Regions from separate parts of the Halopseudomonas phragmitis genome, predicted to be linked through region 1. Evidence: predicted binding sites of a transcription regulator. Region 1 holds the regulator's gene; each other region holds the start of a gene.
What was found. Region 1 encodes sigma-54, which starts transcription at its own class of promoters, with help from an activator protein. Its sites were predicted from a motif close to ANTGGCATNNANNTTGCTNT; they were not measured.
Positions count from the first base shown of each region.

Region 1 (7,991 bases):
GAGCGCTGAACAGGCCATTGAGCGGGCGCTGGCCTGCGAGGCGGCCGGGTTGGCGCTGGATACCCGGCTGGTCAGCGACGGGGCTCACGTCAGCAGTCAGCAGGGTTGCCGGGTGTATGGCAATAGCCATGGGTTTATTGGCAGTTCGCTCGGTACCCGTCACAGTGTTTCGGCGGTAATGATCAGCAACAGCGATGAGGGTATGCAGCGCGACTACTGGTATGGCGTTGATCGCCAGGCTGAGCTGTTGCCTGCGGCCGATGCTCTGGGGCGCAAGGCGGCCGAACGGGCGTTGGCGCGGATCGGGGCGCGCTCGATCAAGACCGCCAAGGTGCCGGTGCTGTTTGTGGCCGATCAGGCCGCCGGTCTGCTGAGCAGCCTGATGGGGGCGATTGCCGGTGGTGCGGTGTATCGCCAGTCGACCTTTCTGCTTGATGCCCTCGGCAAGCCGCTGTTCCCTGCCTGGGTGACGGTCGATGAGCGCCCGCATCTGCTGCGGGCATTGGGTAGTGCGGCTTTCGATGGCGAGGGGCTGGCCACTCGGGAGCAGGCCTTCGTCGAGGATGGGGTACTCAAGAGCTGGATGCTCAGCAGCTATTCCGGACGCAAGCTCGGTCTGCCCAGTACGGCCAATGCCGGCGGGGTTCACAATCTGCACATTACCAGCAATGCCGGCGATCTGAATGCGCTGTTGGCGGAAATGGGCACGGGGCTGCTGGTGACGGAATTGATGGGGCAGGGTGTCAACGGGGTGACCGGTGACTACTCACGGGGTGCTGGTGGGTTCTGGGTCGAAAATGGCCAGATCGTGCATCCGGTCAAGGAGGTCACCATTGCCGGTAATCTGCGCGATATGTTCCGTCAATTGCGCTGTGTTGGCAGCGATGTGGAGCGGCGCGGCAACTATCTGACCGGGAGCTGGTTGGTGGATGGGATGACGGTGGGCGGCGCGTAGGCCCCGGCTTCAGTGCCTGAATCTATTCACCCTCGCCAAAATAATCATTGATCAGGGCCAGCAGTTCTTCCATAGCCTGCTCGGCCTGTTCTCCTTCGCAGGTGATGCTGACTTCGCTGCCTTTGCTGGCGGCGAGCATCATCACTTGCATGATGCTTTTGCCATCGACCTGGCTTTGTTCATTCTGACCGATTTTTACCTGGCAGCCGTAGCGGCTGGCGACGCCGACGAATTTGGCGGCTGCGCGGGCGTGCAGGCCGAGTTTGTTGATGATTTGAACGCGGGTAGTCGGCATGGTCAGGGCAGGTCGCGATGACGGAGGATAAGGTTGTTGGTGCTGGTGTCGCCCAGTTCCCGGGCCAGACGTTCGGCCAGGTAGACCGAGCGGTGGTGGCCGCCGGTGCAGCCGATAGCGATGGTCATGTAGCTGCGCTCGCCGGCGGCATAGCGCGGCAGCCATTTTTGCAGGAACTGGAAGATGTCCTGGTACATTTCCTGAACATCCGGCTGGGCCTCAAGGAACTCGCAGACCGGCTGGTCCTTGCCCGAATAGGGCCGCAGGTCAGGATTCCAGTACGGGTTGGGCAGGCAGCGCACGTCAAAAACCAGGTCGGCATCGACCGGCACGCCGCGTTTGAAACCAAATGACTGAATCAGAATCGAGGGCTGCTTGGCATCGCTGCCGAGCAGCCGCTGCTTGAGCTGTTCGCGCAGCTGATAGAGGGTCAGGTGGCTGGTGTCGATCTTGAGATCGGCCAGGTCGATGATCGGCTCAAGCAGGCGCAGTTCTTCGGCGATGGCCTCGGCCAGCGAGTGGCTGCTGTCGGTCAGAGGGTGTTTGCGCCGGGTCTCGGAGAAGCGCTTGATCAGCACTTCGTCGGTGGCGGCAAGGAACAGAATATCGCAGCGAATGCCGGCGTCACGGACCTGCTTGAGCAACTCGGGGAAGCGCCGCAGGTCGCTGGGCAGGTTGCGCGCATCGATGCTGATTGCCACCTTGGGCAGGTTCAGCTCGGTGTTGTTGGCTTCCTTGGCCAGCTCTGGCAGCAGGCCGGCTGGCAAGTTGTCGATGCAGTAGTAGCCGTTGTCTTCCAGCAGGTGTAGGGCGGTACTCTTGCCTGAGCCGGAACGGCCACTGACCACAACCAGACGCATGTTTAGCTCCCGTCGCTGCCGACCATTGTCTGGTACAGGCTGCTGGCGTCCGGAGCCTTGCGCAGTGCTTCGCGCAGCTCGGCCTGGTCAAGCTTTTCGGCCAGCATCTTGAGAATCTGCAGGTGTTGCTCGGTGGCTTCCTGGGGGACCAGCAATACGAAAATCAGGTCTACCGGTTCGCCGTCCAGAGCGTCGTAATCGATCTTGCTTTCCAGTTGCAGCAAGGCGCCAACGGCCTGTTCGCAGCCGGTGAGCCGACAGTGGGGAATGGCGATGCCGTGGCCGAAGCCGGTCGAACCCAGCTTTTCCCGGGCAATCAGGTTTTCGTAGATAGTGTCGGCGTCGAGGTCGGTGTGCTGGGCAATCAGCTTGCCGATCAGCTCCAGCACACGTTTCTTCGAGCCCCCTTGCACACCGGAGAAGGTGCGCTCGGGGGTCAGTATGTGGGTTATTTGCATGACTCTGTTGGGCCGGGATTAACGGTCGTTGGCGCCTTGTTGGCGATCCAGGTGTTTTTCCTTGTGCTTGATCAGCTGCCGGTCGAGCTTGTCGGTAAGCAAATCAATCGCTGCATACATATCCGTGTGCTCGGCGTTGGCGACCACTTCGCCCCCGGCGATGTGCAGGGTGGCTTCGACCTTCTGGCGCAGCTTCTCGACTTCCAGGGTCACCTGAACATTGGTGATCCTGTCGAAGTGCCGCTCAAGGCGGGCCATTTTTTCGTTGATGTAGTCGCGCAGGGATTCGGTGACGTCGAGTTGATGACCGCTAATGTTTAGTTGCATACGGCTTCTCCTGGTTGGCTGTTGTTACCGGGTACCGGTGTGGTACCCATGTTGCCACTTGTTACTACCGAATTCATTGATCTGTATGGGTTAAACCAAACGCTTTCGTTCGCTCGACGGGGCGATGTTCAATGACTCGCGATACTTTGCGATGGTCCGTCGGGCTACGTGGATCCCCTGTTCTTCAAGTAAACCAGCGATCTTGCTGTCGCTCAATGGTTTCTTCGGGTTTTCCGCTGCAACCAGCTTTTTGATCAGTGCCCGGATAGCGGTGGAGGAGAACTCGCCGCCCTCGCTGGTACTGACGTGGCTGGAGAAAAAGTACTTCAGCTCGAAGATTCCGCGCGGGGTATGCATGTATTTCTGGGTGGTGACCCGCGAGATGGTCGATTCATGCATGCCTACCGCTTCGGCGATGTCGTGCAGGACCAGAGGCTTCATGGCTTCTTCGCCGTGCTCGAGGAACCCGCGCTGATGCTCGACGATCTGGCTGGCAACTTTCATCAGGGTTTCGTTGCGGCTCTGCAGGCTCTTGATGAACCAGCGGGCTTCCTGCAGGTGGTTGCGCAGGTAGGTGTTGTCTTCGCTGCTGTCGGCTCGGCGTACCATCGAGGCGTAGTGGCCGTTGACCCGGACCTTGGGCACGGCATCCTGGTTCAGTTCGACGATCCAGCGCTGGTTGTCGCGCCGCACGATCACGTCGGGGATCACGTATTCCGGCTCGCCAGAGGCGATTTCCGCGCCTGGGCGCGGGTTCAGGGTCTGGATCAGGGCGATGACCACCCGCAACTGGTCTTCCTTGAGCCGGGTGCGGCGCATCAACTGGGCAAAGTCGCGGTTGCCGAGCAGTTCCAGGTGATCCTTGACCACCTTCATCGCCTGTTCGAGCAGTGGGGTGTCGCTTGGCAACTGGCGCAGTTGCAGCAGCAGGCATTCGCTCAGGTCGCGGGCGGCAATGCCGACCGGTTCGAATTGCTGAATGCGGTGCAGGACCATTTCGACCTCGTCCAGTTCGATCTCCAGTTCCGGATCGAAGGAGGCCAGAATCTCTTCAAGGGTTTCTTCAAGATAGCCGTCGGCGTTGATCGCATCGATCAGGGCCGTGGCGATCATGCGGTCGGTATCGGACATCGGCAGCAGGTTGAGCTGCCATTCCAGGTGGCTCTGCAGGGTTTCGCCGGTGCCGGTGCGCGAGGTGTAGTCCCAGTCTTCGTCATCGTTGCTGGGCAGTGAGCTGGCCGAAGTCTGGTAGACATCTTCCCATTGGGTATCGACCGGCAGCTCGTTGGGGATCTGTTCGTTCCAGTTGCCTTCGTCGTCGCTGTGCGGGCTGATGGAGTCAAGCTCGACTGGCTCGGGCAGAGTGACTGCTGGTGCGTCGTCGCTGTCGAGGCCGTTTTCCTGGCTGGCGCTGGGATAGTCGTCATCGCCATCGTCGGCCATTTCCAGCAGCGGATTGGCCTCCATGGCCTCTTGAACCTCTTGTTGAAGATCGAGGCTGGATAGCTGGAGTAGTCGAATGGCCTGCTGCAGCTGAGGGGTCATGGTCAGCTGCTGCCCCATCTTGAGGACGAGCGTGGGTTTCATTGTTTGGCGAAATACCTTATGCGCTGAGTCTAACCATTCCGAGGCCAGGCCCACCCTCCCTGTCGGCCTGTGCGGCGGGTGTTAACCAATAAACCGTACAGGCCTCTAGCATGCCTGAAATGTGTGCGCTTTTACAGGCGGAAGGTGTGCCCAAGATAGACATCTTTGACCAACTGGTTGGACAGCACAGCTTCAGCGTCACCTTCAGCGATGATATGGCCGTCGTTGACAATATAGGCCTTGTCGCAGATGTCGAGAGTTTCGCGCACATTGTGGTCGGTGATCAGCACGCCGATCCCCTTGTCACGCAAATGCTGGATGATCTGTTTGATGTCGTTGACCGAAATCGGATCGACCCCGGCGAAAGGTTCGTCAAGCAGTACGAACTTGGGTTCGCTGGCCAGGGCCCGGGCGATTTCGGCGCGGCGGCGCTCGCCGCCGGACAGGCTCATGCCCTTGGTGTCGGCCAGGTGGTGAATGTGGAACTCGCGCAGCAGGGCGTCGAGTTTGCCCAGCCGGCCCTTGCGGTTCAGGTCTTTGCGGGTTTCCAGAATCGCCATGATGTTGTCGGCTACCGACAGCTTGCGGAAGATCGAGGCTTCCTGGGGCAGATAGCCGATCCCCTGACGGGCGCGGCCGTGCATTGGCAGGGCGGTGATGTCCTTGCCGTCGATCAGGATATGCCCTTCGTCGGCCTTTACCAGTCCGACGATCATGTAGAAGCTGGTGGTCTTGCCGGCGCCATTGGGGCCCAGCAGGCCGACGATCTCGCCGCTGTTGATGGTGACCGAGATATCCCGGACCACCTTGCGGGCCTTGTAGGCCTTGGCCAGGTGGCGCGCCTCTAGGGTTGTCATGGCTGGCTTACTCGCTGCGTCTGCGCGGCTGAATGATGATTTCGATGCGTTCGTCGCCACTGGCGCTGGGGCCGCTGGCGCCCGGTGCCCGGCCGGCATCGACTACCTGGCGCTGAATGTCATAAGTGACGTATTCGCCGCGGAAGGTGTTGCTGTCCTGTTCGAGGAAGGCCTGCTCGATCAGGATGATGCGTTCGACATCGGCGTGATATTCGATGGTCAGACCGCGGGCGTTGATCGGCGTCTGGCCTTCGCGGGGGGTCTGCCGGTAAGTGGCCGGGCTGCCGACCGAGACGATTTTGCTGACCTCGCCATTGGCATCGGTATTGAGCGTCACCCGGTTGCCGGTCAGGCGCATGGTGCCTTGGGTGACAATCACGTTGCCGGTGTAGACCGCAGTGTTGTTGCGATCATCCAGGGTGGCGCTGTTGGCCTGGATGCGAATCGGTTGTTCGCTGTCGCTCGGCAGTGCCAGCGCAGGCAGCGAAGGGGTAAGCAGTAGTGCAGTGAGCAGCAGAGGGTTAGCGCACCTCATGTTGGCCTCGTACATTGGACAGCAGCGTTACGCGGCCGTCGTTGAAGTATAGCTGCATGCCGGTGGCGGTAGTGACGCCGCGGGCAGCCTCGATTTTAACGTCCTGGTCGGTTTCCGCGTAATCACGGGGCGGAAACACGGTCAATGCCTCTGTGCTCAGCTTGCGCCGCGGCTGGCCGGGCAGGCGCTGCTCGATCTGCACATCGCCGACCAGTTCGACCCGGTCGGCGTTATCGTAGGTATAGGCCTTGCGGGAAATGGTTTCCCACGGTTGTGCCTCGCCTTCACGATAGAACAGCAGGCGCGGAGCGCTTAGTTCGGTACTGTCGTTGCTGGCCAGGTGGCGGGCCTGTTCGCTTTCCAGGCGGTAGCGCGGTCGGCCTTCTTCATTGCGCTGCAGAATGCGCGGATTTTCCATGAAGAAATCCGGCTGGGCCGGGTCAGTGACCAGCGGTGCCGGAGTGTAACGCGACAGGCCGATGTTCCAATAGCCCACAGCCAATGCCACCACGGTAGCCAGGATGGCCAGCGCGCCGGTTAGCAGGTAGCGGGGCAGTTGCAATTTCACAGGTAGGCGGCCCTTGCACTGTCCAGGGTGCCCTGGGCGTGCATGATCAGTTCACAGAATTCCCGGGCGGCACCAGCGCCACCACAAGCTTGGGTGATGCCGTGGGCCTGCTCGCGAACGAAGCTGTCGGCAGTGGCTACCGCCATGCCAAGGCCGACCCGGCGGATCACCGGCAAGTCTGGCAGGTCATCGCCGAGAAAGGCTATCTGAGACAGTTCGACCGGTACCTGCTGGCGCAGTTCCGCCAGTGCGTTGAGCTTGTCTTCGCGGCCCTGGATCAGGTGGCGAATGCCAAGGTTGGCGGCGCGTCGCTCAACCAGTGGCGACTGGCGGCCGCTGATGATTGCAACCTCGACGCCGGAGGCGATCAGCATCTTGATACCGTGGCCGTCGAGGGTGTTGAACGACTTGAACTCGGTGCCGTCGGGCATGAAGAACAGCCGGCCATCGGTCAGGACGCCATCGACATCGAAAATCGCCAGGCGGATCTGCTGGGCCCGTTCAAGCAGTTGTGAGTGACTCAGGTTCATACTACCCCCGCGCGCAGCAGATCGTGCATGTTCAGCGCGCCAACCGGGCGGCCTTCGGTGTCGACCACGAACAGTCCGCTGATCTTGGCGTCTTCCATTACTTTCAGAGCTTCGGCAGCGAGAATGCCCTTGCGCACGGTCTTGCTGCGCGGGGTCATGACCTGGGCAATGCTGGCGCTGCGCAGGTCGACATCATGGTCCAGGGTGCGGCGCAGATCGCCGTCAGTGAAGATCCCGGCCAGTTTGCCTTCGGCGTCGACGATCCCGGTCAGGCCCAGGCCTTTGCGGGTCATTTCCAGCAGGGCATCGCGCAGCGGTGTGTCGGGGCTGACCAGCGGCATGCGCTCGCCGGCATGCATGATGTCGTCAACCAGCAGCAACAGGCGCCGGCCCAGGCTACCGCCCGGATGCGAGAAGGCGAAGTCTTCGGCGCTGAAGCCGCGCGCCTCAAGCAGGGCGATGGCCAGGGCGTCGCCCATGACCAGTGCGGTAGTAGTGCTGGAGGTCGGGGCCAGGTTGAGCGGGCAGGCTTCCTGCTCGACGCCGGTGTTGAGGTTGGCCACCGCGGCTTCGGCCAGGGTCGACTCGGGGTTGCCGGTCAGGCTGATCAGTGGTGCGCCCAGGCGCTTGATCAAGGGCAGCAGGGTGACGACCTCGGCGGTATTGCCGGAGTTGGACAGGGCGATCACCACATCTTCGCTGGTGATCATGCCCATGTCGCCATGGCTGGCTTCACCGGGGTGGACGAAAAATGCCGGCGATCCGGTGCTGGCCAGGGTGGCGGCGAGTTTGCGGCCGATATGGCCGGATTTGCCCATGCCGGTTACCACGATCCGGCCGGTACAGGCCAGAAGGGTCTCGCAGGCTCGAATAAAGGTGTCGTCCAGGCGCGCCAGCAGGCTGTCGACCGCATCGCGTTCGAGGCTAATGGTGCGCCTGGCGGAGGCAATGTAATCAAAATCGGACATGAACTCGCCATCGGTATTCAGGTTAGCGCGCCAGTATAGCGGTTTGTGAGC
Region 1 is NZ_CP020100.1:234,215-242,205, reverse strand. It holds gene pmbA (metalloprotease PmbA) at 1-955, shown strand, start outside; gene BVH74_RS01080 (HPr family phosphocarrier protein) at 978-1,250, opposite strand; gene rapZ (RNase adapter RapZ) at 1,253-2,110, opposite strand; gene ptsN (PTS IIA-like nitrogen regulatory protein PtsN) at 2,113-2,568, opposite strand; gene hpf (ribosome hibernation-promoting factor, HPF/YfiA family) at 2,587-2,895, opposite strand; gene BVH74_RS01060 (RNA polymerase factor sigma-54) at 2,986-4,482, opposite strand; gene lptB (LPS export ABC transporter ATP-binding protein) at 4,614-5,339, opposite strand; gene lptA (lipopolysaccharide transport periplasmic protein LptA) at 5,347-5,874, opposite strand; gene lptC (LPS export ABC transporter periplasmic protein LptC) at 5,861-6,442, opposite strand; gene BVH74_RS01040 (KdsC family phosphatase) at 6,439-6,972, opposite strand; gene BVH74_RS01035 (KpsF/GutQ family sugar-phosphate isomerase) at 6,969-7,940, opposite strand.

Region 2 (7,991 bases), 1.6 Mb from region 1:
GACAATGACCCGCCTGTGTTCTTCCCCGGCCTGGATCTGGATGGCGCCACCCGTAAGGACTACGGCTTTGACGGCCCCATCGTCGCCTACCAGGCCAAAACCAACAGTACCGACCCGAGCATCAGCACTGCCTGGCTGTATGCAACCATGCGTCGTGGCGGCCAAGCCCTCTATGCCCTCGACGTATCCAACCCGGCAAGCCCCAGCCTGATGTGGCGCCAGGGCTGTTTCGGCGGCAGTTGCACCACCGGCTTTGAAGCGCTGGGGCAAACCTGGGCTGCTCCTGCCATCGTCAAGGCCGCTGGTTACCAGTCAGGCGGCAAACCGCTGCTGCTCATGGGTGGTGGTTACGATACTTGCGAAGACACCCACCCCAATACCTGCACCAGCAGCTCCAAGGGTAACCGGCTGTATGTCATCGACGGCGAGCTTGGCACCGTGGTACGCCAGTTCGTTACCGAGCGCGGTATCGTCGCGGATGTCACCCCGGTCAAAGACGAAATGGGTCGACTGATGTACGGTTATACCGCCGACATGGGCGGCAACGTCTATCGTCTGTCTGGCCCCAACGGCTCCCCCATCGCCAGCTACGCCCCGGCCGACTGGGCCCTGACTCGCATCGCCTCACTGGGCTGCGACACCGCACAGGCAAGCTGCAACAATCGCAAGTTCCTCTATGCACCGGACGTAGTCTTTGAGGGCAACACCTACTTCCTGCTGCTCGGCTCAGGCGACCGGGAAAAACCCCTGGGCCAGTCTGGCGACGTGCAGAATCACTTCTTCATGCTCAAGGACCGCCCCGAAGTCGATACCTGGCTGAGCGCCGAGTCGGCAACCTGTGGCGTCAACATGATATGCCTCAACTCACTGCTGGAGATCGATACCGATGCCACACCCAGTGACAGCGACCTTAGCACCAAAAAAGGCTGGTATCTGGAGCTGAACCCCAAGGAACAGGTCGTCACCTCCGCCATTACCGTCTTTGGCACCGTCACCTTCAGCACCCACGAGCCTACTCCTCCACAAGCCGGCCAGTGCAGCAACAACCTCGGCATCGCCAGGGTCTACAATATCAACTACCTTAATGCTGCCCCGGCCAACGGCTCCAACCAGCGCAGCGAAATGATCCCCGGTGGCGGCCTGCCGCCCTCACCGGTCGCCGGTATGGTCCAGCTTGATGACGGCACCACCGTACCCTTCATCATCGGCTCCGACCCGTCCTCACCGCTGGCTGGCCGCCAACCGGAAGCTCCCGAACTGGCTGGAGCGCCCAAAGGCCGTGTTTACTGGAATCTGGAAGAATGAACAGTCAGCATCCGACAACCACCGGCAAACGCCTGAGCGCCAACAAGCGCTCAGGCTTCACCCTGATCGAGCTGATGATCACCATCGCCGTGGCGGCCATCCTGCTGACCATTGCCGTGCCCTCGTTTCTTGAAGCCACACTCAGCAGCAAACTACGCGCCACCGCCAACAACCTGGCTTCCAGCGCCTTCCTGGCCCGCTCCGAAGCGATCAAGCGCAACACTCCCGCCACGCTGTGCGCCTCAAGCAATGGCACCAGTTGCACCGGAAGCTGGGATCAGGGCTGGATCGTAACCCTGGCCGACGGCACCATCATTCACCAACAGGGTAAAGTGCCCAACGGCTTCAGAGTAATCGGCGCCGTCACCACCCTGAGCTTTCAGCCCAGCGGCGTAGGCGCCACCACCGCAGACTTCACCGTCTGCCGGGAAAGCCCCAGCGTTGGCAGTCAGGAACGGGCCGTGAATATCAGCGCAACCGGACGGCCGAGCGTAGAGAAAACGACTAACGGGGCCTGCGGCTAACCCCCCCTTGGGAGGCGGGAAAATCCCGGGGCGCGTTCGGACCGGGCCGCGGTCGGCTCCCGCGCCAATTACCCTACAACGCCAACCCCGAGCAGATACGCAGAGCACTTCGGCGGGGCGTTCCCACGCAGAGCGTGTGAACGATCTAAACCTTAAGAAGAAAAGCTGCCGAATCCGGAAATACGCCCCAGGATCTTTTCGTACTTCTCAAATCGGGCATACCCCAGCAGCACGCTAGGCAAGAGCAGACCAGAGCCCAGACAAAAGCCAATCAAAGCGCCTGCTACTGAACCTATTAGCACCATGCCAATACCAAAAACCAGGAAAATAGTACCAATTAACGCATATCCCTTACGCGAACGAGACTGATCCGGGTAGCGGTTAAATACATTAAGTGGTTTATTCATGGAGGACTGCCTTGTAGTTCTACAGTTATAAACTGCGACAAATAAGCAGCAGATAGAGACTTATAAACACCAAACCCCGGCGAACCGGGGTTTGGTTTAGTACTACTATTAGGTCAAACTAGCAACAAAAGCCGCCCAACCCATAGCATTAGGGGCGGCAAGCCGAGGGCAGGAACTTCGGATCCAGATCGTCACACTCCCAACGTGCAATTTGATTACCTGCGCCACTTTCGATGGGAGTAAGAGTCATGTTATTTCCAGAGTGCACGCCCGAATCAAAATCGACCTGCAAGACGCCGTCAGCCAGAAGACTCACGCTACCAGCATTGAAGTATTTACCTTCCAAGTCAGCAATAGCATCATCCAAAGTGGTGGAGTCACCGGGCCCAGGGAGAGCACCTTCCTCTGACAAATAAACTGCAATATCAGCACGAAGACCAGCAGTAGCGCTCAAAGCCTCAGAAGCCTGAGCACGGCCAGTGTAGTCCTGATAAGCCGGCAGCGCGATGGCAGCCAGAATACCGATGATCGCAACAACGATCATCAGTTCGATCAAAGTAAAGCCTTTTTGAGCCTTCATTATCATCAACTCCTTAACGTTATAAGAACAGCCTGTTGGCTACACGAATAAAAAGCACAGTCCGTGCCAGGCGCATTATTCCACTCGCAACCTGCTGTTGTTAGCCGGTATTTTGTGACTTACATCAAGGTTCCAGGCTTTATCCCGCCTTATATATCGCACTGCCATCACCAATAACCGGGCGCGCAACGCCAAAAAGTGACAAATTTTGTCAGCTAGTGACGTAACACTCATCTGGGAGGCGGGGCATCTGCTCCCGCAGCAAACTCGCTGCATCCGCGTCCTGGAGCAGATGCTCCAAGCTCCCAGGAAAGCGTTGAGTGCTGATAACTCGGCGTGGATTAAGAACAAGCCCCAATAGGCTGGCAAGCCGTACTGGTTCGCTTTTTTGCCCTATTGCGGTGTGCAGCGCCCTTGCACTGTACTATAGTCCGCACATAACCCTACAAACTGTACCGAGACACGTCGTACCTTATGGAAACCCCTGTGCTCTCCGGGCTGGCCCGGCGTATTGTTCAAGTCGAGCTGCTTGACCCCCAGGTCGCCAGCAAAGCCAGTAAACAGGCCCACCAGGACAAGATCCCGCTGATCACCTATCTGGTGCAGAACAAGCTGGCCAACCCCCGTGACCTGGCTATGGTCTGCGCCGAGGAATTCGGCTACCCCTATTTCGACCTTGTCTCGCTGGACAAGGAAAGCCAGCCACCCCAGGATCTGGTCAGCGAAAAGCTGGTGCGCCAGCACAATGTACTGCCGCTGTTCAAACGCGGCTCAAGACTTTACCTGGCGCTGAGCGACCCAACCAATCAGCAGGCGCTGAGCGACATCCAGTTTCATACCGGGCTGATGACCGATGCCGTCATTGTTGAAGACGACAAGCTGCACAGCGCCATCGACAAATATCTGGACAGCCCAACCGGTGGGCTCGGCGACATGTCCGATGCCGATCTGGACAATCTGGACGTACAGGCCGGTAAGGATGAAGACAAGGGTGAAGCAACAGATGGTGCTGACGATGCGCCGATCGTGCGCTTCGTCAACAAGATGCTGCTGGATGCCATTCGCATGGGCTCATCGGATTTGCACTTTGAGCCCTATGAAAAGCTCTACCGGGTGCGCTTTCGTACCGATGGCGTACTGCACGAGATGGCCAAGCCACCGGTACAGCTGGGGGTGCGTATTGCTGCCCGCCTGAAGGTCATGTCAGCCATGGACATGGCCGAACGGCGCAAACCCCAGGATGGCCGGATCAAGATGAAGATTTCCAAGACCAAGGCCATCGATTTCCGGGTCAATACCCTGCCCACGCTGTGGGGCGAGAAGGTGGTGCTGCGTATTCTCGACTCGGACAGCGCCAAGATGGGTATCGACTCGCTGGGCTATGAGGAAGACCAGAAACAGATGTACCTGGACGCCCTGGCCAAACCACAGGGCATGATCCTGGTTACCGGCCCAACCGGCTCGGGCAAGACCGTCTCCCTTTATACCGGCCTGAATATTCTCAATACCATGGAACGGAATATCTCCACTGCCGAAGATCCGGTGGAAATCAACCTTGAAGGTATCAACCAGGTCAACGTCAATCCCAAGCAGGGCCTGGACTTTGCCCAGGCCCTGCGCGCCTTTTTGCGTCAGGACCCGGATATCATCATGGTTGGTGAGATCCGCGACCTGGAAACGGCGGAAATCGCCATCAAGGCAGCCCAGACCGGGCACATGGTAATGTCTACCCTGCACACCAACAGTGCGGCAGAAACCCTGACCCGTTTGCGCAACATGGGTGTGCCCTCATTCAACATTGCTACCTCTGTCAATCTGATCATCGCCCAGCGTCTGGCGCGGCGGCTGTGCAAAAGTTGCAAGCAGCCGATGGAGGTGCCACGTGACACATTGCTGGCCGAAGGCTTTACTGAACAACAGATAGATGCCGGGCTGACCATTTATGGACCGGTGGGTTGTGAAAATTGCAAGGACGGATACAAGGGCCGTGTCGGGATTTATGAAGTAGTTAAAATAACGCAGGCCATGCAACGTATTATCATGGAAGAAGGTAATTCCATTCAGATTTCGGATGTCGCCCAAAGCGAAGGCTTCCGCGACCTGCGCCAGTCAGCCCTGCTGAAAGTACAGCAGGGTGTGACCAGCCTGGCGGAAGTCAACCGAGTGACCAAGGACTAAGTCATGGCGCAACAAGCAGCAGTCAAAAAGCCTGTCACAGCCAAAAAGGCCAAAGAAGAAAAGGTCTACGCCTACAAGTGGGAAGGCAAGGACCGCAAGGGCACCAAGGTGACCGGCGAGATGCAGGGCGCCAACGCCGCGCTGATCAAGGCGCAACTGCGCAAGCAGGGAGTACTGGTCACCAAGGTGAACAAGAAGTCGACCCTGTTCGGCAAACGCGCCAAGCCGATCAAGCCACTGGATATCGCCTTCTTTACCCGTCAGTTGGCCACCATGATGGAGGCCGGGGTGCCAATTATCCAGTCCTTCGAGATTATTGCCGAGGGCGCGGAAAACCCCAATCTGGCCAAGCTGGTCAACGATATTAAGGTTGATGTAGCCGCCGGTAACACCCTGGCCGACTCGCTACGCAAGCACCCCAAGTATTTCGACGACCTGTTTTGCAACCTGGTGCAGTCTGGCGAACAGTCAGGCCGACTGGAGTCGCTGCTTGACCGCATCGCCACCTACAAGGAAAAGACCGAAGCGCTCAAGGCCAAGATCAAGAAGGCCATGACCTACCCGATTGCAGTTATCGTCGTGGCGGTTATCGTTACCGCCATTCTGCTGCTCAAGGTGGTGCCACAGTTCAAGGAGGTATTCTCCAACTTTGGCGCCGAATTGCCAGCCTTTACTCTATTTGTCATCGGCCTATCGGAATGGCTGCAATCCTGGTGGTTCATCATTTTGATTGGCTTCATCGCTCTTGGCTTTGCCTATAAGCAGATCCACCTCCGCTCTAAGCCGTTCCGTGACGGCCAGGATCGGGCCCTGCTCAAGGCGCCCGTAGTTGGTGAGATCATCTACCAGGCAGCAGTAGCACGTTACGCTCGCACCCTGTCGACCACCTTCGCCGCTGGTGTACCGCTGGTCGATGCGCTGGACTCGGTCGCCGGTGCGGCGGGCAACGTGGTGTTCTATAACGCCGTAATGAAGATCAAGGACGACGTATCCGCCGGCACCCAGCTCAACTTCGCCATGCGAACCACCAATGTATTCCCCTCATTGGCAGTACAGATGGCCGGCATTGGTGAAGAGTCCGGCTCGCTGGATGAAATGCTGGAAAAGGTCGCCGACTACTACGAGGCCGAGGTAGACAACAAGGTCGATAACCTCACCACTCTGCTCGAACCGCTGATCATGTCTGTTCTGGGTATTCTGGTGGGCGGCCTGATCATCGCCATGTACCTGCCGATCTTCCAGTTGGGCGCCGTCGTCTAATATGCCGCTTCTCGATTATCTGGCCAGCCATGTGCTGGCCTTTGTTTTGCTTTGCGGATTACTCGGGCTGATTGTTGGCAGCTTCCTCAACGTGGTGATTCATCGCCTGCCCATCATGCTTGAGCGCGATTGGCGTCGGCAATGCCAGGAAATGCTCGAACCCGAGGTTGAACAGCCACCGCTGCCAACCTACAACCTGATTCTGCCGCATTCACACTGCCCGCACTGCCAGAGCGAAATCAAACCCTGGCAGAACCTGCCGGTAATCAGCTACCTGATTCTGCGCGGCCGCTGTGGCCACTGTAAGGAGCGCATCAGCCCACGCTACCCGCTGGTGGAGCTGCTGACCGGTGGATTATCAATGCTGATAGCCTGGCAGCTCGGCTTCGGCTGGGCCGCCGCCGCCATGCTGCTGCTGACCTGGGCACTGATCAGCCTCAGCCTTATCGATGCCGACACCCAGTTGCTGCCCGATGTAATAGTGCTGCCAATGCTGTGGCTGGGCCTGATCGTCAACAGCTTTGGCCTGTTCACCGATCTGGGCACTGCCCTGTGGGGTGCGGTACTTGGCTACCTGAGCCTGTGGTCGGTGTACTGGCTGTTCAAGTTGGTGACCGGCAAGGAAGGCATGGGTTATGGCGACTTCAAGCTGCTGGCCATGCTCGGCGCCTGGGGCGGCTGGCAAGTGCTGCCCCTGACCATTCTGTTGTCTTCACTGGTGGGCGCCATTCTCGGCATCATCATCCTCAAGACCCGCGGCCAATCCAACACCACCCCCCTCCCCTTCGGCCCCTACCTGGCCATTGCCGGCTGGATTGCGTTGATCTGGGGTGACACAATAACCAGTGGATATCTCAAGTTCGCTGGATTTTAATTGCATGATTATTGGCCTGACCGGCGGCATTGGCAGCGGCAAGAGTGCCGCCGCCGATCGCTTTGCCCAAGCTCACGGCATCCATGTGGTGGATGCCGATCTCAAATCCCGCGTAGTGGTCGAGCCCGGGCGGCCGGCGCTGGGGCAGATTGTCGACCGCTTTGGCGACGCGATTCTGCTCGATAGCGGCGAGCTGGATCGCGCGGCGCTGCGGGAGAAGGTGTTTGCCGAACCGGCCGAGCGGCGCTGGCTGGAGGCTTTGCTGCACCCGCTGATCCGCGAAGAGATCACCTCTGATCTTAGCCGGGCAGAATCACCCTACGCTCTACTGGTTTCCCCTTTGCTGGTGGAGTCTGGCCAGCACCAGATGACTCAGCGCATTCTGGTCGTCGATGTGCCGGAGGCTCTGCAAATCGCCCGGACTGCCCAGCGTGATCAGGTGCCTGAGACTCAGGTTCGCGCCATCATGCAGGCTCAGGCGCAGCGTGAGGAACGCCTGCGTCACGCCCACGATGTGATCAGCAACGACCGCGATCTGGCGGCGCTGCATGCTCAGGTCGATGCCCTGCACCAGCGCTATCTGGCACTGACCCAAGGAGCCCATGCATGACCCTGACCGTCGAGTGTCCAACCTGCAAGGCGCCCGTTGCCTGGGACGACAACTTCCCTGACCGACCCTTCTGCTCTGCTCGCTGCCGCCTGATCGATCTCGGCGCCTGGGCAGCGGAAGAACATGTCATCCCCGGCAAGGACGACGATGAGCATGATGTGTTCTCCGAAGACTTGCCGGAGCGCTAGCGAGCTTCCTGGCAGTACATCACAGCTCTTATTCCACGTCATTGCGAGGTGCGAAGCACCGTGGC
Region 2 is NZ_CP020100.1:1,850,465-1,858,455, reverse strand. It holds gene BVH74_RS08535 (pilus assembly protein) at 1-1,305, shown strand, start outside; gene BVH74_RS08530 (GspH/FimT family pseudopilin) at 1,302-1,829, shown strand; gene BVH74_RS18770 (hypothetical protein) at 1,982-2,236, opposite strand; gene BVH74_RS08525 (pilin) at 2,385-2,816, opposite strand; gene pilB (type IV-A pilus assembly ATPase PilB) at 3,291-4,994, shown strand; gene BVH74_RS08515 (type II secretion system F family protein) at 4,998-6,254, shown strand; gene BVH74_RS08510 (prepilin peptidase) at 6,256-7,128, shown strand; gene coaE (dephospho-CoA kinase) at 7,133-7,738, shown strand; gene yacG (DNA gyrase inhibitor YacG) at 7,735-7,926, shown strand.
Region 2: the regulator sigma-54 is predicted to act here: its motif matches at 2,868-2,887, upstream of BVH74_RS08525 (pilin).

Region 3 (7,991 bases), 710 kb from region 1:
ACCAGCAGGTACTGGCTGGCGTTGGTGTCCTGGTATTCGTCGACCAGCATGTAGCGGATACGAAATTGCCACTTTTCCAACACATCCGGGTGATTGCGAAACAACATCACAGGGATCAGGATCAGGTCATCGAAGTCGACCGCGTTGTAGGCCTTGAGTGTGCGCTGATAGTGCATGTAAACGCTGGCGGCGGTCTGCTCCTGCGGAGTCCGGGCCTTGGCCAATGCCTCCTCGGGCAGAATCAGGTCGTTCTTCCAGTTGGAGATCTGCGCCTGGATGCCGTCAATACCGTCGTCGGCACCGTAGTCGCGATGCATCAGGTCGGTGATCAGCGCGGTGGCATCCTGCTGGTCGAAGATTGAGAAGCCCGGCTTGTAGCCCAGGCGCTGATGCTCCTTGCGGATGATGTTCAGGCCCAGGTTATGGAAGGTCGAGACGGTCAGGCCACGGGCATCACCGCCCTTGAGCAGCAGGCTAACGCGCTCTTTCATTTCGCGCGCGGCCTTGTTGGTGAAGGTCACGGCGACAATGTACTGGGCCTTGATCCCGCATTCGCGCACCAGGTAGGCGATCTTGCGGGTGATCACGCTGGTCTTGCCGCTGCCGGCCCCGGCCAGTACCAACAGTGGGCCACTGATGTAATGAACGGCTTCCTGTTGACGGGGGTTGAGATTCGACACGCGTATTGATCTCCGGCTGGTGGCCGGCAATTCTACCAGCAGAAACTGTGATCGACAGCGTGATAGCGAAAAGCTAGTCTTGGTACTTGGCGGTTTTTTGGATATAACCTACTTTATAAATAAACCGTATGTACCTAATTTATAAAGATCCTTGGGGGATCTGACTTTGACTGCTGACAGTCCGATGCTTCGCATCGTGTTACTCGACAATGACCATGGCGCCCATGCGCCTCTGAGTCACCGTTTGTCTGCTGTCAAAGCCAGCCCTTATCTGTTGATTCGTGCCGACAACTGGGATCACGCCCAGGCCATGATCGCCAGCGGCCCGGTGCAGGCGATTCTGGCGCGCAGCGATTTTCTGAATGTGCCCCGCGAATGCAGCGTGCCGATCATCCACCTGGCCGATGAGCCGGAATTTCACCCGTTGCCGCCTGGCATAACCGACAGTGTCTGGGATCAGTCCAGCGCCAGCGAACTGATCCGCTGCTTCAACTACGCCATTGAGCGGCATGCGCTGCGCACCGCGCTCGATCACGCCGCCAGCTACGACCCACTGACCGGCATCTGCAACCGGCAGATGCTGCATGACCGGCTCAAGCAAGGCATGCGCCGGGCGCTGCGCAGCAATCAGCCGCTGGCCGTGCTGTTCATCGATCTGGACAACTTCCGCCACGTCAACGACACCCTCGGCCACGGGGCTGGCGACGCGATCATCTGCGAGGTGGTCGAGCGCCTGCGCCGAGTGCTGCGCAATACCGACACTATCGGCCGGATGGGCAGCGACGAATTTGGCGTGATCATCGAGGACTACGGCAGTCCTAGCAATTTGCTGCACATCGCCCAGAAGGTCACCAACGAACTGGCCGAACCGTTCTTTGTTGACAGCGAAAGCCTGTTACTCGGCTGCAGCGTCGGCATTGCCACCTACCCTGAAGGCGGGCAAACGGTCGACAGCCTGTTGCTGCACGCCAATATGGCCATGCAGCAGGCCAAGGGCCAACGTGGCTGCAACTTCCACTTTTATGATGACCGTATCAACCTGCAGGCCAACAGCCTGATTGAGTTCGAAGCCTCCCTGCGCCAGGCACTGCGGCGCAATGAACTGGAGCTGCACTATCAACCACGGGTCGATCTCAAAAGCGGCAATATCGTCGGACTCGAAGGACTGATTCGCTGGCGTCATCCTGAGCGCGGCCTGCTCGGCCCCAACCAGTTCATTCCGCTGGCCGAGGAAACCGGACTGATCGTGCCTATGGGCTACTGGGTGATCGCCCGTGCCTGTCATGACCTCAATCAGCTCAAACGCCGGCGCATGCCGCCGGTACATGTCGCCGTCAACATGTCGTTCCGCCAGTTCCAGGACAGCCAGTTGCTGGCCACGGTCAAGCGCCTGCTGGACAAGACTGGCATCGACCCGCACAGCCTAGAGTTCGAACTGACCGAAACCGCGGTCATGCAGAACCCCGAGCAGGTTCAGGTCACCATGCGCGGGCTGACTGGCCTGGGTGTACGCTTCTCGCTGGATGACTTTGGCACCGGCTTTTCCTCGTTCGTGCACCTGCACAACCTGCCGATCAACCTGCTCAAGCTCGACCGCAGCTTCGTCAAGGGTATTGCCGAGCGCGAGTCGGACCGGCAACTGGTCGGTGCGATGATCGAGCTGGGTCGCAGCCTGAATCTGGAGGTGGTTGCCGAAGGGGTGGAGCAGCGCCAGCAATTGGAAGTGTTGCGCGGCATGGGCTGTGATCAGGTGCAGGGCTACTTCATCAGCCCGGCGCTGGCTTTCGAGGAGTTGTGCTACTTCCTGGATGCCTACAGCATGGGCCGCGAAGAGGCATTAGGCTCGGTCTGAAACCGCAAGGCGCCACCGACCGATGTCGCGTGACCGGTGACGCCCTGCATTCACTACTATAGTGCAACCCTTTGCCCGCACCAGCCCCATCACCCCGGTTGATATCAGGCCATTGGCCGCCGATCCAGTTGCCGATACTGCAGAGCTTCGGCCAGGTGCGCACGCTCAATCGAGCTGACCCCATCCAGATCGGCCAGGGTGCGAGCCACCTTGAGCGCCCGGTGACTGGCCCGACGTGACAGGCCCAGGCGAGTGATCGCCAGCTCCAGCCACTGCTGGTCGGCCTCGCTCAGCCGGCAGTGCTCACGCAGTGCCGCCAGATCCAGATGGGCATTCAGACAATTCTGACGCTGTTGCTGACAGGACCGGGCCTGCGCCACCCACTGCGCGGCCTCCGCACTGCTGGGCTTGCCGACCTGCTCATGTCCCAGACTGAAGGTTTCATTGAGCATACCCAAATGCAGATCGATACGATCAAGTAGCGGGCCGGAAAGCTTGCCACGGTAACGCTCGATCTGCTCGGGACTACAGCGACAGCGCCCGGAGGGATCGCCCTGATAGCCACAGGGGCAAGGGTTCATGGCCGCGATCAGTTGAAAGCGGGCCGGAAAGCTCAACTGCTCGCGAGCCCGGGCGATATGAATACAGCCCGACTCCAAAGGCTCACGCAGCATTTCCAGTACCTTGCGGTCAAACTCGGGCAACTCGTCGAGAAACAGCACGCCCTGGTGGGCCTGACTGATCTCGCCGGGTCGAGGCTGGCTACCACCCCCAACCAACGCGGCGGCCGATGCACCATGATGGGGCGCGCGAAAGGGCCGCTGCGGCCAGCAGCTCAGGTCGGCCTGCCCGCAAACCGACTGGATCGCCGCCACTTCCAGCGCTTCCGCCTCACTCAAGGCCGGCAGTATGCCCGGCAAACGGCTGGCCAGCAGGGTCTTGCCGGTGCCCGGCGGGCCAAACAGCAACAGGTTATGCCCGCCCGCCGCCGCCACGATCAAGGCCCGCTTGGCCTGAGCCTGGCCCTGCACATCGGCCAGATCGGCCGATACCGGTCGTGACTGCGGGCGCGACTCGACGTTGACCCCTGGTAATTCGCGCTCACCGCGCAGATGCTCGCACAACTCCAGCAGATGCTCGGCCGCGACTATCCGTACGCCGCGTACCAGCGCAGCCTCGGCGGCATTAGCACGCGGCAGCAGCAAGGTGCGATTCAGCGCCCGGCAGGCCAGCGCAGCCGGCAGCACCCCCTGAACCGGGCGCAACTCACCGGACAGCGCCAGCTCCCCTAAGCACTCGCATTCGTTCAGACAATCGCCGGGAATCTGCCCGCTGGCCGCCAGCAGCCCCAGGGCAATGGCCAGATCAAAACGCCCACCTTCCTTGGGCAGATCCGCCGGTGCCAGGTTGATGGTGATGCGCTTGAGGCTGGGGAACTCCAACTGGGCGTTCTGCAAGGCACTGCGGACCCGGTCCTTGCTTTCGCGCACGGCGGTTTCCGGCATGCCGACCAGGGTCAGGCTCGGCATGCCGTTGGCCAGGTGAACTTCGATGGTGACAGCCGGGGCCTGAATGCCGATCTTGGCTCGGCTATGAACTATGGCCAGGGACATGATCGCTCCTTGATCAGTCCACCTGCAGGTCAGGTGGTCGGTGGGGGGGTACGCTGCTCCAGGGCCTCGACCCGTTTTTCCAGGGCCTCCAGCCGTTCACGGGTACGCATCAGCACCGCCTGCTGGGTTTCAAACTCATCACGGCTGACCACATCCAGCTTGGCCAGGGCGCTTTGCAGCAAGGCTTTGAGGTGTTTCTCCAGCTCCGGCGGCGGCAATCCGCGCTCACTCATCAGCAACCGGGTGGCCTGGCTGCTGACCGCGTCAATCAACACTTTGTGCAACATGCTCTGCAACTCAATCGGCAATGGAATCGACCAGCCAAGGCTGGCGGCAAGTTGCCCAGTGTAGCACCCCCAGGCTGGCGGCGTCCCCAACCCTGGCGTGCCCCATGTGTGCACACAGCGGGCACTGAAGTTGTGAGCTATGCTCGATTTTGGTGCAAAGGCGTGCGCAATTGGCCTGACCAAAACCATCAAAACATTTCTATTTGACTGAAAAATAAGGAAAAACGAAAACTGGCAGGGTTCCTGCTTAGCACATCGCAGCTGCCAAGGAAGGGATAACCCAAACGGGGCACCCACCTGAAGCCAGCCTGACTTTGCGAGGAGCCATCATCTAAGGAGCACAAGACGATGCGGCAGTTACACCCGGTTCGCGGGGCCATGACAAAACCTGGTTTTGTCGGCAGACCGGCCAACTGCATCAGCCTCGGAGCATTGTCCGTTTCTAAAAGCCTCTAACTCGGCATAGACTTGCCCTGTCCCCCCAGGGCAGTCCATCAAACGGGAGTATTGAAATGAAACTAGTAACGGCTGTTATCAAGCCTTTCAAACTGGACGACGTGCGTGAAGCACTGTCCGAGATCGGCGTTCAGGGTATCACCGTGACCGAGGTCAAGGGTTTTGGCCGACAGAAAGGTCACACCGAACTCTACCGTGGCGCGGAATACGTGGTTGATTTTCTGCCCAAGGTGAAGATCGATGTGGCTATCGGCGACGACATGCTCGACCGGGTGATTGAAGCCATCACCAAGGCTGCCAACACCGGCAAGATCGGCGACGGCAAGATCTTCGTGGTCAATCTGGAACAGGCCATCCGTATCCGTACCGGAGAAACCGGTACCGACGCCATCTGAGCCAAGGTTTACCGATTGAAATAAAAAAGCCTATATGGGGGGCTTACAATGGAAGATATCGTGCAACTCCAGTATGCACTGGACACGTTCTACTTTTTGATCTGCGGCGTCCTTGTTATGTGGATGGCAGCAGGTTTCGCCATGCTCGAGGCCGGTCTGGTCCGCACCAAGAGCACCACTGAAATTCTGGCCAAGAACATCGCCCTGTTCGCCATCGCCTCGGTGATGTACCTGCTGGTCGGTTACTACATCATGTATTCCTCGGAAAGCTCGATCCTGCCGAGTCTGGGCTTCTTGATCGGCGGCGAAAACGCCCTCGACGAAGTGCTGGCTGGTGGTGACGAAGCACCGTACTACTCCAACCGCGCTGACTTCTTCTTCCAGATCGTGTTCGCCGGTGCCTGTATGTCGATCGTCTCCGGTGCCGTGGCCGAGCGTATGAAACTGTGGGCCTTCCTGGCTTTCGCCGTGGTCATGACCGGTTTCATCTACCCGATCCAGGGCGCCTGGAGCTGGGGTGAAGGCTGGCTGGACGAAATCGGCTACTCCGACTATGCCGGCTCCGGTATCGTTCACATGGCCGGCGCCACCGCCGCTCTGGCCGGTGTGATCCTGCTCGGCGCACGTAAAGGCAAATACGGTCCGAACGGCCAGGTCAATGCCATCCCCGGCTGTAACCTGCCGCTGTCGACCCTGGGTATCTTCATCCTGTGGATGGGCTGGTTCGGCTTCAACGGCGGTTCCGAGCTGAAAATTTCCGACGTCGAGTCCGCCAACAACGTCGCCCAGGTTCTGGTCAACACCAACATGGCTGCTGCCGGTGGCCTGATCGCAGCGATGATCGTGTCACGCATCCTGTTCGGCAAGACCGACCTGACCATGACCCTCAACGGCGCCCTGGCCGGCCTGGTGGCCATCACCGCCGACCCGCTGTCGCCGAGCGCCTTCGCTGCCGTCCTGATCGGTGCCGTAGGTGGGGTGATCGTGGTGTTCAGCGTCCTGGGTCTGGACAAGCTGAAACTGGACGACCCGGCTGGTGCCATCTCGGCCCACGGCTCGGCTGGTATCTGGGGTGTTCTGGCCGTACCGCTGACCAATGCTGATGCCAGCTTCGGCGCACAGCTGATCGGGGTCATCGCCATCTTCGCCTTCGTCTTCATTGCCAGCCTGATCGTTTGGAGTATCCTCAAGGCGGTCATGGGCATTCGCGTCAGCGAAGAAGAAGAGTATGAAGGGGTGGATATCGCCGAGTGCGGTATGGAAGCCTACCCGGAGTTCACCAGCGCCAAGAAGTAAACTCCGCAGTACCCTTCGCTGTATCACAGGGCGCCTACGGGCGCCCTGTTTCATTAGGGAGACTGAGTATGTGGCTACAACGCACCATTGAGCTGCGAGCCCGACCCCGGGGCTTTCACCTTATCGACGCCGAAATCCTGGCCGCGCTGCCGGAGCTCAAGCTGCTCAACACCGGCCTGCTGCACCTGTGGCTACAGCACACCTCGGCCTCACTGAGCATCAACGAAAACGCCGATCCACTGGTACGCGACGACCTGGAAGCCATTTTGCGCCACCTGGTTCCGGACAGTACGCCCTTCTTCAAGCACACCTATGAAGGCCCCGACGACATGACTGCCCATGTCAAAAGCAGCCTGCTGGGTGTGCAATTGAGCATTCCGGTCAGCAATGGACAATTGACCATGGGCACCTGGCAGGGTGTTTATCTGGGTGAACATCGTCAACAGGCCGGCAGCCGGCGACTGCTGGCTACGCTGCAAGGTGAGTGAATAAGTGCATCGCATTGCTGCTCCCCAGGCGCTGTTTTAGGGCATAAGCCCATCTTTCAACATCAGCCAAAATCCGGAAGATAAGCAACCAATTGACTTTAAAGACATTTTTATAAAGCAATAATTGGCACCAAGCATGCATAGACCTTTAGTGAAACGGGATGAGTCGCTGCTGACTCATGACGCATCACACACTGGAGTGGTATCTAGGCGAACTAGGGTTCCGATCCGCATCAGCGGATGACTGGTCCGAGAGTTTTCCGGCTTCCATGGATAAGGAGGCTACACGGCGGGACAAAAGCCCGGGAGACCGTCATGACGACGCAGTCACCCGTACTTTTTTCTCACTGTGTAGGAGTGATTACCATGACCGCACCCATGCTTGGATCTCTGCGCAAGACACTGGCCGGCATCACCCTGGCTGCCACAACCACCCTGATGCCTCTGGCTGCTCAGGCCATCGAAACCCTGAAAATTGGCACTGTGGTCTGGGCTGGCTATGGGCCTTTCTATGTCGCTGACAAACTCGACCTATACAAAGACCTGGGGCTCAAGGTCGAACTGCAATTCTTCAACGATCCCGCACTGATTCCTTCGGCAATGGCTGGCCGAGCCCTGGACGGGGGCATGCTGACCTATGATCAGGTCGTGGGCTCGGTCGCCAAGGGTCTCAAACACCGTGTCGTCATGCCCATCGACTTCTCCAATGGTGGCGATGCCATCGTAGCCGACAAATCGATCACCTCGATTGCCGACTTCAAAGGCAAGACGATTGGCTACAACCCACTGTCACCCTCCGACTTTCTGCTGGCCTACGCACTGCAAACCCATGACTTGAGCGAGGCCGATATTCGCCCAATCAATATGACCCCTGAAGGTATTCCCTCTGCTATGGCATCCGGCAGCCTGCCAGTTGGCGTGACC
Region 3 is NZ_CP020100.1:940,864-948,854, forward strand. It holds gene rep (DNA helicase Rep) at 1-680, opposite strand, end outside; gene BVH74_RS04365 (putative bifunctional diguanylate cyclase/phosphodiesterase) at 865-2,532, shown strand; gene BVH74_RS04370 (YifB family Mg chelatase-like AAA ATPase) at 2,637-4,145, opposite strand; gene BVH74_RS04375 (accessory factor UbiK family protein) at 4,175-4,432, opposite strand; gene glnK (P-II family nitrogen regulator) at 4,945-5,283, shown strand; gene amtB (ammonium transporter AmtB) at 5,332-6,579, shown strand; gene BVH74_RS04390 (secondary thiamine-phosphate synthase enzyme YjbQ) at 6,648-7,067, shown strand; guanidine-I (ykkC/yxkD leader) riboswitch at 7,272-7,378, shown strand; gene BVH74_RS04395 (ABC transporter substrate-binding protein) at 7,434-7,991, shown strand, end outside.
Region 3: the regulator sigma-54 is predicted to act here: its motif matches at 4,663-4,682, upstream of glnK (P-II family nitrogen regulator).

Region 4 (7,991 bases), 380 kb from region 1:
AGCATGCTCGAAGCCCAGGTAGTGGGCTTCAATCGCGACATCACCTACCTGATGCCGTTCAAGAAGCCGGTCGGGCTGACGGCCGGCTCGCGGGTTTTTCCGGCCCGTGAAGAAGGCTTGTTGCACATCGACGAGTCCTGGCTGGGGCGGGTGGTCAATGGTCTGGGCGAGCCCCTGGATGACCAGGGGAAACTGTCTGGACGTAACCCCTTGCCGGCCGAGTTGCCCAGTGTCAATCCGCTGCGCCGTCGTCCGGTATGCGAGCCGCTGGATGTCGGCGTGCGCGCGATCAATGCCCTGCTGACCCTGGGCAAGGGCCAGCGGGTTGGCCTGTTTGCCGGTAGTGGCGTGGGCAAGAGCGTGTTGCTTGGCATGATCACCCGGCAGACCAAGGCCGATGTGGTCGTGGTCGGGCTGATTGGCGAGCGTGGCCGCGAGGTGCAGGAGTTTCTGCTGCACTCACTGGGGCCTGAAGGCCTGAAAAAGGCCGTGGTGGTGGTCGCTCCGGCCAACGAGTCGCCGCTGATGCGGCTCAAGGCTACCGAGCTGTGTCACAGCATCGCCGCCTATTTCCGCGACCAGGGTCAGGATGTGCTGCTGCTGGTCGACTCCCTGACCCGCTATGCCATGGCCCAGCGCGAAATCGCCCTGGCGCTGGGCGAGCCGCCGGCAACCAAGGGGTACCCGCCGTCGGTATTTGGCCTGCTGCCCGAGTTGGTGGAAAGCGCCGGCAACGGTGCCAGCACTACCGGCAGCCTCAGCGCCCTGTATACCGTGCTGGCCGAGGGTGATGACCACCAGGACCCTATCGTTGACTGTGCCCGGGCGATTCTCGACGGGCATATTGTATTGTCGCGGCGGCTGGCTGATGTTGGCCATTACCCGGCTATCGATATTGCCGCCTCGGTCAGTCGTTGCATGAGTCAAGTCAGTGCGCCGGAGCATCAGGGCGCGGCACGCCAACTCAAGGAGCTGTACAGCAGCTTTGAAAAGATTCGTGAGTTGATTCCGCTGGGTGGCTACAGCCCAGGCATGGACGCCAAGACCGACCGGGCGGTGCAGCTGGCGCCGCACATCGAGCGCTTTTTGCGTCAGGAGGTTGGGGTGGGAGCCGAACTGGAAGACTGCGTTGCTACCTTGCTCAAGCTGGTCAAGAGGCCGTCATGAAGGAACAGATAAACACCCTGTCGCGGTTGGCGTTGCTGCGCGGCAACAAGGTGCAGGAGCTGATGGGGCGGGTCAACTACCAGCAGAACCTGTGCCAGCGCTATCGCAACAATATCGAGGGGCTCAGTCGCCTGTGCGGCTATACCGCACCGATGACCACTCCGCTGCAGCGTGACAATCAGCAGCGCTACAAGTTGACGCTGCATCGGATGATCGAGTTGCAGCGCCGCGAACTGGCGGTGGCGGAGCAGGCGCTGAACCGGATTCGAGGCGAGTTGACCAGCGCCATGCGTAATGAAAAGGTCATTAGTCAGGTGCTGGACGGCAAGCTGCGCGAATGGCAGCATCTGCTGGCCAGTCAGGAGCAGAAGATACAGGACGGTCTGGCGGCTCAGGCTTGGTGGCGAGCCCAAGCACTATAGGAAAAAAGATTTAAGCGCAGGTCGCAGTCGGTCGCCATAAGTCTGTAACCCGCTCATTTTTGGATGTCAGCATGGATATTTCTCGGCCCAGCAGCAACGGTTTCCGTCCGGTGACCGAACTTTCCACCGGTACTCCCGGCGAGCGCCCGCAGGCGACTAATAGTGCCCCCAGCTTACCGCCCGCCGAGCTGCCACTTGAAGCTTTGCAGGCGGCGCTGCAAGCCTTGCCATCGGTCGATCTTGATCGGGTGGCGGCGGTGCGTCAGGCGCTGAGCGAAGGGCGCCTGGATACCAGTGCCGAAGGTTTGGCGGCTGACATGCTGGCCTACCATCGGGGCAGCGATCAGTGAGTTCGCGCGAGCGCCTGCTGGCTGCGCTCGATGAGGACCTGCAGCGCGATCAGGCTGACTATCAGCGCCTGCTGGATCTGACCGAAGCACTGCATGCGCACCTGCTGCAGCGTGACGCGCAGCAGATCGAGCGTCTCAATCAGGACATCAGCAGTCTCTCAGCGGCGGCGGCCCATCGCGCCGCGCGACGCAGCCGCATTCTGGCGGCATTTTCCCTGCACGCCGATGCCGATGGCATGCAGCGCCTGTTCGCCGGTTGCCCGCCAGCCCAGCGTCAGCGCCTGAGTGCCGGCTGGGAGGCGCTTGGTCATCTGGCGCAGGCCTGTCAGCGTCAGAACGAACGCAATGGCCGCCTGCTGGCCATGCAGCACGATATCCTCAATCAACTGCTGGGTCAGTCTGCCCAGTCCAGTCTCTATTCCCCCCAGTACTACTGAGTAATTCCTTGAGCCTTTGGGCTTGTTGATCGTCGCTCAGGCTTAAGCGGTGCAGCTCAGCTGTCGCCTGTGTTGTTTGTCACGCTGTGCGGTTTTCCCTGATCCGCGTTGATTCTTGCCGAGGGGAAGGAGCATTTCCGCTGGCTGCATAAGGTCGCTCAAGCGGAAGACGTTTTTCACCTGTTATCTGGCTTAAAGCCATTTAAATCAATGGCTTGATGTCTTGGCATTGTTATTGCTTGAAGGCTGTCAAAGGATACCCGACGATGAATATCGACTCTGATTACGCAAGATCCATGGCTGAACAACTGGCCAGCTACGATGTGCAGCCCGGCCTGGCCAGGGTGCGGCGCAACGAAGCCAATTACCGTGCTCAGCTGGACGCAGTGACCAAGCTGGAAAGTGCCTTGCGCACGTTCCGCAGTGCTGTGACTGGGCTCAAAAGCGGCGGCAAGACCATGCTGGTCAACTCGGCGAGTTTCAGTCAGGAAGGCTACGCCACGGCCAACGTCAAGGCCAATGCCGTGCCGGGCAACTACCAGTTCTTTGTCGAGCAACTGGCCAGTCAGCACCAGATTGCTCTGCAGGGGTTGCAGGACGGTGATATCGAGGCAACCGGTAGTCTGCAGATCGATCTTGGCGGGGAAAGTTTCAGCATTGACCTGAGCGCGGCCGACAGCAGCGGTGATGGCGTGGTGAGCCTTGCCGAACTGTCGGCGGCGATCAATGGCGCCTCGGACAATGCCGGTGTGCAGGCCACGCTGGTGCGCAGCAATGGTGAGGTCAGCCTGGTACTGACCAGCGAAAACAGCGGCGCCTCCAACGCAATCGGCCTGAGCTTGAGCGGGGCTGGGCCGGGTAGTGCGAACTTCGCCGATGCGGTGGCCAACCCGCTGGAGCTGTCGGCTGCGCGGGATGCCCGAGTACGTTTGGGCGGCGAGACTGGCTTGCTGCTGACCAGTTCCAGCAACACATTTGATGAACTGATCGATGGAGTCAGCCTGACCTTCAATCGTACTCACAGCGCAGGGGATACCCCGCTGACGGTCGAGGTTGGTCAGGATAGTGAGGCGACCCAGGCTCAGGTCAAGACCTTTATCGATGCCTATAACAGCCTGGTGGCCAGTCTTAAGGGCCTGACCGCCAGTGGCGGCGAGAACAGCACGCGTGGCCCGCTGGCTGGCGATTCCAGTGTGCGGGCGATCCAGGAAATGCTGAACCGGACGCTGCGTAACGAGTTTGATGGCATGCGGCTGATGGACTTTGGCATCAGCGCTGATCGCAATGGTCGCCTGAGCCTGGACTCCAGCCGTTTCGACGCAGCGGTGGCGGCCAACCCTGAGGGTTTGAACAAGCTGTTCAGTGGCAAGGACAACCTGATCGACAGTCTCGACAAGAGCCTGCACCTGTATACCAACGTCACCACTGGCGTGCTGAAGAACCGCAAGGAAAGCATCAACCTGATGCTGCGCCGCACCGATCAGCAGATGTCGACGCTGGAACAGCAGTACGACCGTTACTACAACCGCTATTTGAAGCAGTACACCAACATGATGCAGATGATGGCGGCGATGCAGCAAACCCAGGGTATGTTTTGATGAACGATTACTACCTCAATGACAGCTACCAGCAATACCGCTCGGTAGATCTGGAAGCCAAGGCTGCAGCGGCCTCGCCCTATGAACTGGTGCTGGTTCTGTTCGATGGCCTGCTTGATGAGCTGGCCCGGGCTCGCGGTCATATCGAAGGCCGGCGCTACCAGCAAAAGGGCGTGTCACTGGAAAAGTGCATGAGCATCCTCAACGGCCTTAACAGCGCTCTGGATTTCGACAACGGCGGTGAGGTTGTGGCAGGCCTGGCCCGGTTGTACGACTACTGCATCTACCGACTTTCCGATGTCAGCGTCAGCCTGTCGCTCGAAGGCATGGACGAGGTGATCGAGCTGGTCGGCATTCTGCGTGAAGGCTGGGAAGGTGTGAATGGCACCCGTCAGCCCTGAGAGCCAGCGCATTGCCCGGGTCTACGGCCAGTTGCGTCAAGCTCTTGAGGCGGCGGACTGGGAGGCGGTCGCCGAGGCCGATCTGGCCGTGCGTGAACTGTTGCAGAGCTTGCCGGATGAGGCCGAGCTGGAGCCGGCCAGTGGTCAGCTGCGCCAACGCCTGCAACGCCTGCACGCCCATGGCGTCAAGGCTTGTGCGGCTGAATGCGAGCGCCTGCGTCAGGTTTTGCAGCGCCATATTGAATACGGGGAGGGCCGCTCGGCCTACCTGCAGACCGAGAGCCTGGGGGGAGACGGATTGTGATGGAACTGATCGGTAACAGCCATGGCGCCCGGGCCGAGTCTGTCGAGGCTGTACGCGAGGCGCTACTGAGCGTAGTGAGCCTCGCGACAGGTGAGCAGGCTGAGGTGCCAACTGCAGACATGCAGACGCTGCTAGCGTTGCTGGCCGAGGCGACAACTGATCAGGCGCAGTCAGGGGCTGTTGTGGCGCCAGTTGAGCGCGAGCCGCTGGATAGTCATGGGGCTACACAGGGGCTGCACTCGGCGCCGCCGAGTCTGGAGCAGCTCGAAGGTTGGCTACAGCAGCAACAGGAGCTGCAGGGTCTGCAACTGGGCGCGCGTGAATCGCTGCCCGGGGTGCCCGAATCGGACGTTGTCGATCTGCCGCTGGCTGTACAGCTAAGGGCGCGACAGGCTGCTGAACATGAGCCGGCTGGGCGTCAGCCTGATCTGCGGGTGCAGACGCCGCAGCCACAGCCACAGCCACAGCCACAGCTGCAAACGTTGATGCCGCCGGCTCAAGAAACGGGTCTGGATGAGCAGGTGCGTGTGTTTGAGCCAAGGGCCGAAGTCTCAGGCCCGGCGCTGAAAATGCCAATGCTGGCGGAGGCGTTAGGGTTGGCACTGGCACCTGAGAGCAGCTCGCTGCGCAGTGGCGAGCCGGCCCTGCTGAGTCCGGCCATTCAACCTCAGGCGGGCCCCGTGATCAATCCGGGCCTGGCGGTCGAGGTGCGGCCTGTCGCAGCCGAGGCACGCTGGGGTGAGCAGATGTTGGCAGCTCTGCGCGAACAGGTGGAAATGCAGGTGCAGCAGCGTTCGCAGCAGGCAACCATCCGCCTGGACCCGCCAGAGCTGGGCAGTCTGGACATCCAGATTCAGCACGAGCAGGGCAAGCTCAGTGTGCAGATCAATGCCGCCCAGGCGGATGTCGCGCGCCTGCTGAATTTGCTCAGTGAGCGCCTGCGCAACGAACTGATGGGGCTGCACTTCACCCAGGTTGAGGTGCAGGTTGGTGCCGACGCTGAGCAGGGCCGTCAAGGTCGCCAGCAACTGCCAGAGCAAGAGCTGGTGCGCCAAGCCCAAGAGCTGCCAAACGAGACGGCAGGTCGCCATGGCAGTGGCCAGCCGGATGATGTGTTGATCAGTGTCTGAGCCTGCGGGCTCCGACGGTTTCCCAATCGCAAGCGAGTATGAATCATGGCGTTGCCACGCATTATCCTGATTGTTCTGATCATCAATACCCTTGTACTGCTGGGCAGTGTGGGGCTGAACCTGCATCTGCTGAACAACATTTCGGCGGCTGGGCCTGTCGGACTTTTCCAGGCAGCCGAGCCGCCAAAAGAAAGTCTTACCCGGGAGTTCCAGTTCTTTCCGATCGAAAAGGTGATCGTCAATCTGCGTGGGCAGAACCGCGAGCATTATTTCGTGCTTGATCTGGTGTTGCAGGCCGAACTGGAAGTTGATCAGCGGCGCCTGGAGCAGATCGATCCGATTGTGCGCAACTCGGTAGTGGCTCATTTGTCCGGTCTGGATTTTCAGGAGTTGCGCGCCATGTCGATCGGTGAACTGCAAGGGCGTCTGGAGTCGGTGCTGGTCGCCGATCTGGCCGCACGCAATCTAAGCCAGCCGTTCGCCCATGTGCTGGTCAGCAAGATGATCGTCCAGTAACAGGTGCCCAGATGAACGCCAACTGTGCCATCGATCACGATTACGGTTCGCCCCAGGGAGCGTCAGTGCTGCTGTCGGCGGCTGAGGAGCAGCGCTGGGTGCGTCAGTACCTGCCGCTGGTACGGCGTATCGTCAACCAGTTGTCGTTGCAGGCCAATCAGGTGCTTGATCGCGAGGACATGGAGCAGATTGGACTGATGGGACTGCTCGAAGGTCTGCGTCGTTACGGGGCCCCCGACGAGCACTTTGGACGCTTTGCCGCTCTGCGTATTCGCGGTGCCATTCTCGATGAACTGCGGCGCCAGGACTGGCGACCGCGCCAGGTGCGCCAGCAGGTGCATAAAGTTCGTGATGCGATTCGTGCATTGGGGCGGAGCCTGGGGCGTGAGCCCTGCGATGAGGAAATTCTCGCACATACCGGGCTCGACCAGCAGGGCTATCTCGACTTTCTCCAGGCCGATGCCGTCGAGGCGGTGGAAAGCCTCGACGACTTGCTGCAGAAGGGGCTGGAGCCTGGCGCGGAACAGAGTAACGGCTTTGAGGAGCGTTTGCTCCAGCAGCGGCTGCTGACCCAGGCACTGAGCCGGTTGACGGAGCGCGAGCGGCTGATTCTGACCCTTTATTACCAGCAGGAACTGAGTCTCAAGGAAATCGCCCTGGTCCTCGATCTGAGCGATGCCCGGGTCTGTCAACTGAGCAAGCAGGCCCTGAGCAAAGCCTGCGCCTTTCTAACCGCACATGCAGAGTCCTGAACCATCATGCTGAAAGTACTTGGATCCTTCATCATCATTGCCGGTGTTCTGGGTGGCTATGCCATGGCCAACGGTGACATGGCCATGCTCTGGCAGCCGGCGGAAATGGTCATCATCCTCGGCGCCGGGATCGGCAGCCTGATTGTTGGTAATCCCAAGGAAGTGCTGGGTGAAATGCTGACCCAGGCCAAGGGGGTGTTCATCTACCGGCGCCGGGGTGAAGAGTTTCAGCGTCAGTTGCTGATGCTGCTGTATGAATTGCTGGAAACGGTCGAGGTCGGTGGACTCAAGGCGCTGGATCAGCATATCGAAGAGCCGGAGGAAAGCGAGCTGTTCAACAAGTACCCGTTGATCAGTCAGGAGCGCAACCTGATGGCCTTCATCGCCGACAACTTCCGGCTGATGGCCATGGGCAAGATCAGCGCCCATGAGCTTGAAGGCTTCCTGGAGCAGGAGCTGGATGCCATGGAGGCGGCCTTGATGCAGCCCTCACGCTCGCTGCACAAGACCGGCGAGGCCATGCCGGGTTTCGGCATTTTGGCGGCGATCATGGGGATCGTCATTACCATGGGCCATATCGATGGCTCGGTGGCCGAGATCGGTAACCATGTGGCGGCGGCGCTGGTAGGAACCTTCTTCGGGATCTTTCTGTGCTACTGCCTGATGGGACCGCTCAGCAACGCCATGGGCTTGCGGATCAAGACCGAGCTGTCGGCGCTGGAGTGTGTGCGTACCACCCTGGTTGCGCATCTGGCCGGCAAGCCGACGTTGCTGGCGGTGGATGCCGGGCGCAAGTTGATCGAGCAGGACGTCAAGCCGGCGTTCAAGGAGCTGGAGGTCTGGGTCAACGACTTTGAAGAGCAAAGGGACGCGGCATGAAAAAGCGTGGCGCGAACCATGACGAGATAACCATC
Region 4 is NZ_CP020100.1:617,495-625,485, reverse strand. It holds gene fliI (flagellar protein export ATPase FliI) at 1-1,167, shown strand, start outside; gene BVH74_RS02810 (flagellar FliJ family protein) at 1,164-1,589, shown strand; gene BVH74_RS02805 (flagellar biosynthesis anti-sigma factor FlgM) at 1,661-1,939, shown strand; gene BVH74_RS02800 (flagellar protein FlgN) at 1,936-2,376, shown strand; gene fliD (flagellar filament capping protein FliD) at 2,643-3,974, shown strand; gene fliS (flagellar export chaperone FliS) at 3,974-4,375, shown strand; gene BVH74_RS02785 (hypothetical protein) at 4,356-4,679, shown strand; gene BVH74_RS02780 (flagellar hook-length control protein FliK) at 4,679-5,809, shown strand; gene BVH74_RS02775 (flagellar basal body-associated FliL family protein) at 5,855-6,325, shown strand; gene BVH74_RS02770 (FliA/WhiG family RNA polymerase sigma factor) at 6,337-7,077, shown strand; gene motA (flagellar motor stator protein MotA) at 7,084-7,956, shown strand; gene BVH74_RS02760 (flagellar motor protein MotB) at 7,953-7,991, shown strand, end outside.
Region 4: the regulator sigma-54 is predicted to act here: its motif matches at 2,599-2,618, upstream of fliD (flagellar filament capping protein FliD).